One region of the Bacillus sp. EB V-12 genome, then DNA from elsewhere that is predicted to be linked to it. Evidence: riboswitches for the same ligand, from Rfam matches in the RefSeq annotation. Region 1 holds a riboswitch; the other holds the start of a gene.
What was found. Region 1 has a riboswitch for S-adenosylmethionine ahead of ACZDYH_RS09935 (YezD family protein). Riboswitches for the same ligand answer to the same signal wherever they lie in the genome.
Positions count from the first base shown of each region.

Region 1 (5,142 bases):
TTCTACAATTAATTCCGCTTGCTCTGGCTCTTCATAAGGCGAATCAATACCTGTGAAATCCTTAATATCACCTTTTCTTGCCTTTTTATAAAGTCCTTTCGGATCACGTTTCTCACACTCTTCAATCGGACACTTCACAAAAATTTCAATAAATTCATCTGCCGCTAATAAATCTCTTACTTGTTTGCGGTCTACTCGAAATGGTGAAATAAATGCTGTAAGGACAACTGCTCCTTGGTCTACAAATAACTTTGCCACTTCGCCAATACGTCTTATATTTTCCATGCGATCACTTTCAGAAAATCCTAAGTCTTTATTTAAACCGTGGCGAATGTTATCCCCATCCAGCACATAATTTCCAATATTCTTTTCAAACAGTTTACGAGCGACCGCATTCGCTACTGTAGATTTACCCGAAGCTGATAAACCAGTAAACCAAATTACAAAACTATGATGTCCATTCTTCACTCTTCTCTCATCTTTTGAAACCGAAGCTGTATGCCAAGTAATATTCGTATCCATCTCGTTCTCTCCCTATTCTGTTACTACTTCTTTTTTCAAGCCTTTAATTAGCACTTCCACTACTTCTTTACGACTAAATGTACTTGGCGGAATCTCACCGTTTCTTAATAATTCTCTTACTTTCGTACCCGATAAAATAACATGATCTTCTTTTCCGTGCGGACATGTTTTCGTTGAAGCCATCGCTTCACATTTCGTGCAGTAAAAACTATGCTCAAAGAATAGTGGTGTAATTCCTAACTCTTCTATCGTAAAATTTGTGAAGATTTCTTGCGCTTCATACGTTCCGTAATAATCTCCTACTCCAGCATGATCACGCCCTACTATAAAGTGGGTACATCCAAAATTCTTTCTTACTAACGCATGAAATATCGCTTCCCTTGGTCCTGCGTAACGCATGGCAGCAGGAAATACACTTAAAAAGACACGATTTTTCGGATAATAGTTTTGAAGAAGTACTTCATAGCTTTCCATTCTTACATCAGCAGGAATATCATCCGATTTCGTTTCTCCAACGAGCGGATTTAAAAAGAGACCATCTACAATTTCAAGAGCAGATTTTTGAATATACTCATGGGCACGATGTACCGGGTTTCTCGTTTGAAATCCGACCACTGTTTTCCACCCACGTTTTTTAAATGCTTCCCTCGTTTCAATTGGGTCTAAATGATAAAAAGGAAATTGATTATTTTCAAAGCGTTTTGTTAGAATAATAGTTCCTCCAACGTAAACGTTTGGTCGTTCATATAATTTTTTCACTCCTGGATGAGCCTCATCCGTTGTTTTATATACAAGTAACGCTTCTTTTTCTTTATCTGGTACAAAAATATCTTCTATTTGAATGACACCGTATATATTTCCATTGTTGACAAGCTTTACTTCCTCTCCAGCCTTCAGGCTTTCTGCGACTTTTTCTGTTACCGGTAATGTAATCGGTATACTCCACACACTACCATTTGCTAAACGAAGCGTTTCTACAACAGAATCATAATCTTCCTTCCCTAAAAAACCAGTAAGGGGGCTATATCCACCTGTCGCCAATAGTTCTAAATCACTTAACGCAATATTGTCTAATTTAATCTCTTTTTCAATTTGTGATACGTCATATGTCTCATCTATACGGTTTACTAATTCGTTTACTATGCTCATTTTTCTATATCCTCTCTTCGCTTTATTTCAAGATTCATCTTATTGGTAATGAAGACCACATTCAGTTTTCACTTTTCCAGCCCATCTACCATCTCTTGAATCGCCACCATCCCCTACAGGTAACGTACATTTCTCACACCCAATACTTGGATAGCCAACATCATGCAACGGGTTATACGGCAAGCTATGTTTGTATACATATCGCCAAACTTCTTTCCACGTCCAATGAATGAGTGGACAAACTTTAATAGATTGAAAACGATGATCTTGATTTATAAACTTTGTATGCTTACGTGTTTCTGATTGTTCCCTTCTTAAGCCCGATATCCATGCTTTTTCCACGACTAATGATTTTTCTAAAGGTAAAATTTTTCTAATCTTACAACAAAGATTCGGATTGCTCTCCCACAGTTTTTCACCATGCAACTTCGCCTGTTCATCAAGTGTAAGTTCTGGCTGTTTTTCTATAATATTCAATGAAGGAAATCGTTCCCGCACTTTTCGAATTAATTCATACGTTTCTTGAAAATGAACATTTGTATCCAAAAATACAACTTTAGCAGATGGATTTACTTGGTTTATAATGTGCAGCAATACCATACCTTCCACCCCAAAGCTACATGCGTAGACAACCTCATCTTTATATTCTTTATAAGCCCAATTTAATACTGATAACGCACCTTTTGTTTCATCTTCTTCCGAAAACGAAACAACATTTTCTTCCCACGTTTCATACGTCAACATGTTTTTTCCCCCTGTAAAAGCAAAAAGACGGTTTTAACCTAATGAAAATAGGTTAAAACCGCCTCTAGTTTTTCTAGTCAGCGCTTTTCACTTTAAACGTACTTTTTCACTTTTCTCTAACTGAATTACTTTTCCATCTTGCACAACAATTGTAATTGAACCATATTTCATATCAGCAAGCATCGCTTCAATCTTCTCGGATACTTCATCAAAATGTTCCCGTACACTCACGCGAACAGCCCCCCTTTTTATTCATAAAAAAAATCTTTCCCATTTCGAAAAGACTGTTCGGTAATATATTTTACCTTATCTTTCAAAATGGATCCCATTTTGCTGGATTTAGCACCTTGCTTTCTATAAGCAGGTTGCCGAGCTTCTTCGGGCCAGTTCCCTCCGCTTCTCTTGATAAGCTTTGTATTTGTATTTTATCACAATTCTGATTTTTTTCAATCCTAGTTTTCCGATATATTTTAATTATTTTATTTTATAAAAAAGGAATTGTCCATTCGAACAACTCCTTTTCCTATTTAGACAAGCTCTTTAATACGTATGCGATCGTTCCCAATAATATTTTCATATGTTTCGCGTTCCACAACTACTTGCGATGTTCCGCCTTTTGCAAAGACAACGGCTGGTCTTCGAATCCGATTGTAATTATTCGCCATCGAGTACCCGTATGCTCCTGTACAGGAAACTGCTAGTAAATCAGAAGCAGCGACTTTCGGTAAATGAATATCCCAAATCAACATATCTCCACTCTCACAGCATTTCCCAGCAATCGAAACGAGTTCCTCATTCTCATCATTCCCTCGATTCGCTAACATCGCTTCATAACGCGCACTATATAAAGCAGGTCTTAAATTATCTGTCATTCCACCATCGACTGATACATATTTCCGAATACCAGGAATATCTTTCACAGATCCAACTGTATAAATTGTTGTCCCAGCATCACCTACAATGCTACGGCCTGGCTCAATCCATATTTCTGGCAATGGATATTCACATACAGTAAATTGTTCTCTCACTGCACTTGTTACAGCTCGCACATATGTCTCAAGAGTTAATGGTGTATCTGACTCTGTGTAACGTATTCCAAATCCCCCGCCTACATTTAACACTTTTACTACATAGTTTGTTTGCTCTCTCACTTCTTCTAAAAATTGGCGAAGAACTTCAATTGCTCGAACAAAACCAGCTGTTTCAAATATTTGCGACCCAATATGTGAATGGATCCCTAGCACATTATAATTTGATTTTTGTAAAGCAAATCCAATTGCCTGCATCGCTTGACCGTTTGAAACACCAAATCCAAATTTCGAATCATCTTGACCTGTTGTAATATATTCATGTGTGTGCGCCTCTACTCCAGGCGTTACACGAATTAATATGTTCACAAATTTCCCATGTTGCATCGCTAAATCGTGTAAAACTTCTAATTCAAAGAAATTATCTACGACAAAACAACCGATATTCGCCTGAAGAGCCATCACTATTTCTTCTTCTGTTTTATTATTTCCATGAAAATGAATACGTGATGCCGGAAATCCTGCTTGGAGCGCAGTATATAATTCTCCCCCAGAAACAACGTCTAATGACATACTCTCTTCACGAGCTACTCGGCACATCTCCATGCACAAGAACGCCTTGCTTGCATATGCTACTTGATAAGAGAAACCACTTTCTTTAAAAGCACGATGAAATGCTCGGCATTTTCCTCGAATAGACTCTTCATCGTATACATAAAGTGGTGTTCCGTATTGCTTTGCTAGCTGCGTCGTATCGCACCCTCCAATTTCTAAGTGTCCTTGCCCATTAATTCGGCTTGTGCCGTGTAAATACATTTTAATTCCTCCCTTATTTCCTCTAAAACTCATAACCCCAATCTTCTATTCATTGCAGCACGCTTTTAGATAGACAAAAAACGCGCGGAACAATGTTCACACGCGTTTCTTATTAGGAAAAATATATATTGAAAAAATAAACGAGTTGTTATCTCCTCAAAATAAGAAACCGCATCAACATCTCCAAATAGCTCTCCATAAAATAAATCTTATGACAGTACTACATTTATTCAATGCAGTCCCAATATATGAATAAGATGGTTATTCTTATATTTCGGCAATAGTCCCTTTCAACCTATGATCACAGATTCCATTAAATCTCCCATAGCTTACTCTTTCCTATCGCGGCCTCTACCTTTGAGAGTAGATGAGGTAAGTCTATTTAATTTTCAAACATCTAATTGTTGCTATTAACAATACCAAAGGACCATTTTATTTGTCAAACAATTTTTTATATTGTTTTTTTACAGTTTAGTTTCGTATCATTTGGTAAGCGCTTTACTGAAATCTTTGTCACTTCCCATTCGCCTTCTTCGTTATTAAATGTAATCGTTACCTTCTCAAATGGTGGAGCAATTTTCCCAGCAACACGTTCATACTTTGTCACTTCAATACTTGCTTGAAATAAATATGTACCGCTATACACTTTTTTTAAACTAATAATTTTAGGACATTGATAAGGTTTCAAACTTCCATATTGTTTTTCAATTGCTTTATTTATTTTTGGAAATAAAACAGAATAAAGTGCATCTTCCATAAGAGGTGCATCATATTGGGCTACCGACACACTCGGTGAAGTAAAAAGTATAACACTACTGCATGCTATAAAATATAATAATTTTCGCATTATAACCTCCGTATAATCACGCGATTCTTTCTGCGT
Region 1 is NZ_JBUXJL010000002.1:638,132-643,273, reverse strand. Features, by position in the region: gene cysC (adenylyl-sulfate kinase) at 1-522, opposite strand, end outside; gene sat (sulfate adenylyltransferase) at 535-1,671, opposite strand; gene ACZDYH_RS09940 (phosphoadenylyl-sulfate reductase) at 1,711-2,415, opposite strand; gene ACZDYH_RS09935 (YezD family protein) at 2,503-2,646, opposite strand; SAM riboswitch class I at 2,719-2,827, opposite strand; gene lysA (diaminopimelate decarboxylase) at 2,943-4,259, opposite strand; lysine riboswitch at 4,440-4,621, opposite strand; gene ACZDYH_RS09925 (DUF3888 domain-containing protein) at 4,711-5,106, opposite strand.

Region 2 (5,142 bases), on a different contig from region 1:
GTAGCGGTTGTTTTCTTCCATTAATAATAGGTACAACCGCATCATATTCATTGTTCGTTTGCTCCAGTAAAATGGTAAACCATTCATGCGAAACATTTGGCGCATCGCAAGGCATAATAGCATACCAATCTGCTTCTATGTATTCCATACCTGATACAATGCCGGCAAGCGGTCCATTTCCTTTATAGTGCGGAATGTCTTCTATAACAGGTACTTGTACGAATTGCTCTACTCGCTCTTTTATATCAGTATGGCTAATTACTACAATGTCTTGCAAAGTATTTCCCATCACTTTCACAATATGCTCAACAAAAGTAGTTCCCTTCCAAATTGCTAACGCTTTCGGCTCACCGAATCTACTCGACATACCACCTGCTAATACAATTCCAGCATACTTACTCATTGGCGATGCAGCTCAAATGTAATATGACCTAATTCCGGTAAAATTAATTTATTCATCGCAAGGCGAACCGCTCCGCTAGACCCTGGCATCGAGAAGACTACTTTGCGCCCAATTGTACCACCAATCGCTCTACTTAACATTGCGCTGCTTCCGATATCTTCTAAATAACTAATCATACGGAACAGCTCACCAAATCCAACAATTTCTTTATCTAATAACGCTGATACTGCTTCAATTGTGACATCGCGTTTCGTAATACCAGTACCGCCATTTGTTAATATAACATCTACATCTTCCTTATGATAACCAGCTAACACTGCTTGCTGGATACTTTCTTTATCATCTTTTACAATTTCATAAGAAGTTACTTTATGTCCCGCTTCTTTTAACAATTCATGTAATAGTTGTCCGCTCTTATCTGTTTCTTCCGTACGTGTATCGGAAATCGTCACGATCTTGCAACGCACTTCTTTTGGAGCTTGTTTTTTATGTTCAGTTACACTCATTTTTTATCTTTCCTTTCTTAAAGACTTTTCTTCATTTTATCATACATACCTTTACACAATTATGTATGAAGCCAATCATGCGCCATGATACAATATAAGTATACTAACCCACAAAAAGGAAAGTGCACTTTCTTATACTCCTAGACTACACATCTTTAGCTACTCTTTATATTTTCTACATAATAGAATTCAATTTTAAAACTTGTACTAAAAAATAAATTGGAGGTCTACATAGTATGGAACTTTATAAAAAATTAACAACAACATTTATCCTCTTATTCATCGCTTCAATCACTGTCGGCTTTTCCTTAAAAGGCGCAATTCCATACGCTACATTAGTAAGCATTATATTCGCGACACTATTTTTACTAAGTAGTGCCTTTTGCGCAGGTAAAGCACGTCAAATGAAAGGTTGATTACATATGTCCAGAAGAAACCAATCCTTTGTAAATCATGTGAAAAGAAAATACAAAAGGAGGACTTACATTGTTTAAATCAAACCGTATCCAGTTACGAAAGTTTTCCGAAGATGATATTCTAACATATTATAAATGGCATAATGATATAGACGTTATGAGTTCAACTACTCTCACTCTTGATAAATATTCCCTTCAAGACACAGAAAAACTTTGCCAGCAATTTATTCATTCTTCGGACTCTAAGAGCTATATCATTGAAGAAAAATCTACGCATCTTTCAATTGGTATTACTTCTTTAATTCATATTGATTCGTATAACCGAAACGCTGAATGTATTATTGATATTGGTAACAAGGATTACTGGGGGCAAGGTTATGGGAAGGAAGCTTTCACCTTATTATTGGATTATGCATTTTTAGAATTAAATTTACATCGCCTTTCTTTACGAGTATTTTCTTTTAACGATAGAGCAATTAAATTATATAAATCACTCGGTTTTCAACATGAAGGAACTTGTAAAGAAGCTATATTCCGCAATGGCAATTGGCATGACATTGAACTCTTCGCTTTATTCCAACGTAATTATAAATAAAAAAAGCTTTGCGCTCACCGCGCAAAGCTTTTTTTCATATATTATAGACCAGCTTGCTCTTTTAAAGCTGCTGCTTTGTCTGTACGCTCCCATGATAGATCTACATCAGTACGTCCGAAGTGGCCGTAAGCTGCTGTTTGTTTGTAAATTGGGCGACGTAAGTCTAGCATTTTAATAATACCAGCTGGGCGAAGATCGAAGTTGTTACGAACTAGTTCTACTAGTACGTCTTCAGATACTTTACCAGTGCCGAATGTATCAACTGAAATTGATACTGGTTGTGCTACACCGATTGCGTATGCAAGTTGCACTTCTGCTTTTTCAGCAAGACCAGCTGCTACGATGTTTTTCGCAACATAACGAGCTGCATATGCTGCAGAACGGTCAACTTTCGTTGCATCTTTACCAGAGAATGCACCGCCACCGTGGCGAGCGTATCCACCGTAAGTATCAACGATGATTTTACGTCCTGTTAAACCAGCATCACCTTGTGGTCCACCAATTACGAAGCGGCCAGTTGGGTTAATGAAGAATTTCGTTTCTCCATCCATTAATTCTGCTGGTACTACAGCTTTAATTACGTGCTCTTTTAAGTCGCGATCGATTTCTTCCCATGTAACATCTGGGTGATGTTGTGTAGAAATTACGATAGTATCAACACGTACTGGTTTACCATTTTCATCATACTCAACTGTAACTTGCGTTTTTCCATCCGGACGTAGGTATGATAATGTATCATCTTTACGTACTTCAGTTAAACGGCGAGCTAATTTGTGAGCAAGCGAGATTGGAAGTGGCATTAACTCTTGTGTTTCATTACATGCGAAACCAAACATTAAACCTTGGTCTCCTGCACCAATTGCCTCAATCTCAGCGTCAGTCATTTGACCTTCGCGTGCTTCTAGCGCTTGGTCAACACCCATAGCGATGTCAGCAGATTGCTCATCGATAGATGTTAAAACTGCACAAGTTTCTGCATCGAATCCGTATTTTGCGCGTGTGTAACCAATGCCTTGAATTGTTTCACGAACGATTTTTGGAATATCTACGTAAGTAGAAGTCGTAATTTCCCCCGCTACCAATACTAAACCAGTTGTTACAGTTGTTTCACAAGCTACACGTGCATTTGCGTCTTTTGATAAGATCGCATCTAAAATTGAATCAGAAATTTGGTCACAAATTTTATCTGGATGTCCTTCAGTTACAGACTCAGATGTGAACAGATGACGTTTTTTTGTCATGTGGTAAACCTCCCTACAGTAATTGTATATATTGTACGGAACTCATCCTTAATTTGCCACAAACTGCGACATACATTTATTCTCCCACACAAGCATACAGAAAAACCTTTCCTACTTTACATAGAGGAAAGGTTTAATTTGCTACTTGCATACTGCTTTTTGCCCTTCGCTCTTATCGTTCGAGACCTGTAGCCTCGCACAGGTTTTAGCACCTATTCACCTGCATTTATCAATACAAGTGAGGTTGCTGGGCTTCATCGGGCCTGTCCCTCCGCCAGCTCGGGATAAGAGAGTATCCGTCCCAACCTATACTAAAGAAATGATATTCATTTGTCAATTAATATTCACATTTTCCTGAAAGTTTTTCTCAATACGCCTGAAATGAAATATTAATAGGGAAATAATGCATTCACACAAACAAAAAGAAATAAATAGTATACATTATTTATATAATTGTGTTATACTCTTGTTGGGGATTACGAGAAATATTTCATTAAATGAAAAGGATGGTATATAAATATGAGTACTGTGAATGTCCAAATTGGTTTACACGAATTATTGAACGGAAGCAATGCACAGATTCAACTAAGTGTTCCGCAATTAGTGGAAAAAGTATTAATGCGAAATGAAGGGAAATTAACTTCGACTGGTGCCGTTTCTGCTTCAACTGGAAAATATACAGGACGTTCTCCTAAAGATAAATTTATTGTGAAAGAAGCATCGGTTGCTGACAAAATTGCTTGGGGAGCTGTGAACCAACCGATTTCTGAAGAACATTTTAATAAATTATATACTAAAGTTTTAGAATACTTAAAAGAAAAAGAAGAGTTATTCGTCTTCAAAGGATTTGCAGGCGCTGACCGCAATTACCGCCTACCAATTCAAGTTATTAATGAATATGCATGGCACAATTTATTTGTACATCAATTATTCATTCGTCCAACTGAAGAAGAATTAACAACTCATGAGTCAGGGTTCACAATTGTTTCTGCACCGAACTTCAAAGCTGATCCAGCTGTTGACGGTACAAACTCTGAAGCATTCATTATGGTTTCATTCGAAAAACGTATTGTACTAATTGGTGGTACAGAATACGCTGGAGAAATGAAAAAATCAATCTTCTCTATTATGAACTTCTTACTACCTGAACAAGATATTCTTTCTATGCATTGCTCTGCAAACGTAGGTGAAGAAGGCGACGTAGCACTATTCTTCGGTTTATCTGGAACAGGTAAAACAACATTATCTGCTGATCCAAACCGTAAATTAATCGGTGATGATGAGCACGGTTGGTCTGATAACGGTGTATTCAATATTGAAGGCGGTTGCTACGCGAAATGTGTAAACCTTTCTCACGAGAAAGAACCACAAATTTTCGATGCAATCACATTTGGATCTGTTTTAGAAAACGTTATCATTAATGACCAAACACGTATCGCCGACTACAACGATACTACTTTAACAGAAAATACTCGTGCTGCATACCCTATGCATGCGATCGACAATATCGTACTGCCAAGTGTTGCTGGACACCCAAATACAATTATTTTCTTAACTGCTGATGCATCTGGCGTATTGCCTCCAATCAGTAAGTTATCAAAAGAGCAAGCTATGTATCATTTCTTAAGTGGTTACACTAGTAAACTAGCAGGAACAGAGCGCGGCGTTACTTCTCCGCAAGCTACATTCTCAACTTGCTTCGGTTCACCATTCTTACCACTTGATGCATCTCGCTACGCTGAAATGCTTGGTGAAAAAATCGAGAAACACGATGCGAAAGTATTCTTAGTAAACACTGGCTGGACTGGTGGCGAATACGGCGTTGGTAAACGTATGAACTTAGGTTACACTCGTGCAATGATTCAAGCTGCATTAAACGGTGAACTTGCGAAAACTGAAACAGCTAAACATGATATCTTCGGTCTTGAAGTTCCACTTCACGTACCAGGTGTACCTGACGAAGTGTTAATGCCTGAACAAA
Region 2 is NZ_JBUXJL010000011.1:99,637-104,778, reverse strand. Features, by position in the region: gene ACZDYH_RS25400 (molybdenum cofactor guanylyltransferase) at 1-403, opposite strand, end outside; gene ACZDYH_RS25395 (MogA/MoaB family molybdenum cofactor biosynthesis protein) at 400-909, opposite strand; gene ACZDYH_RS25390 (hypothetical protein) at 1,146-1,325, shown strand; gene ACZDYH_RS25385 (GNAT family N-acetyltransferase) at 1,396-1,920, shown strand; gene metK (methionine adenosyltransferase) at 1,962-3,161, opposite strand; SAM riboswitch class I at 3,331-3,452, opposite strand; gene pckA (phosphoenolpyruvate carboxykinase (ATP)) at 3,681-5,142, shown strand, end outside.
Region 2: linked by a shared signal. The riboswitch ahead of metK (methionine adenosyltransferase) and the one ahead of ACZDYH_RS09935 (YezD family protein) in region 1 are both predicted to bind S-adenosylmethionine.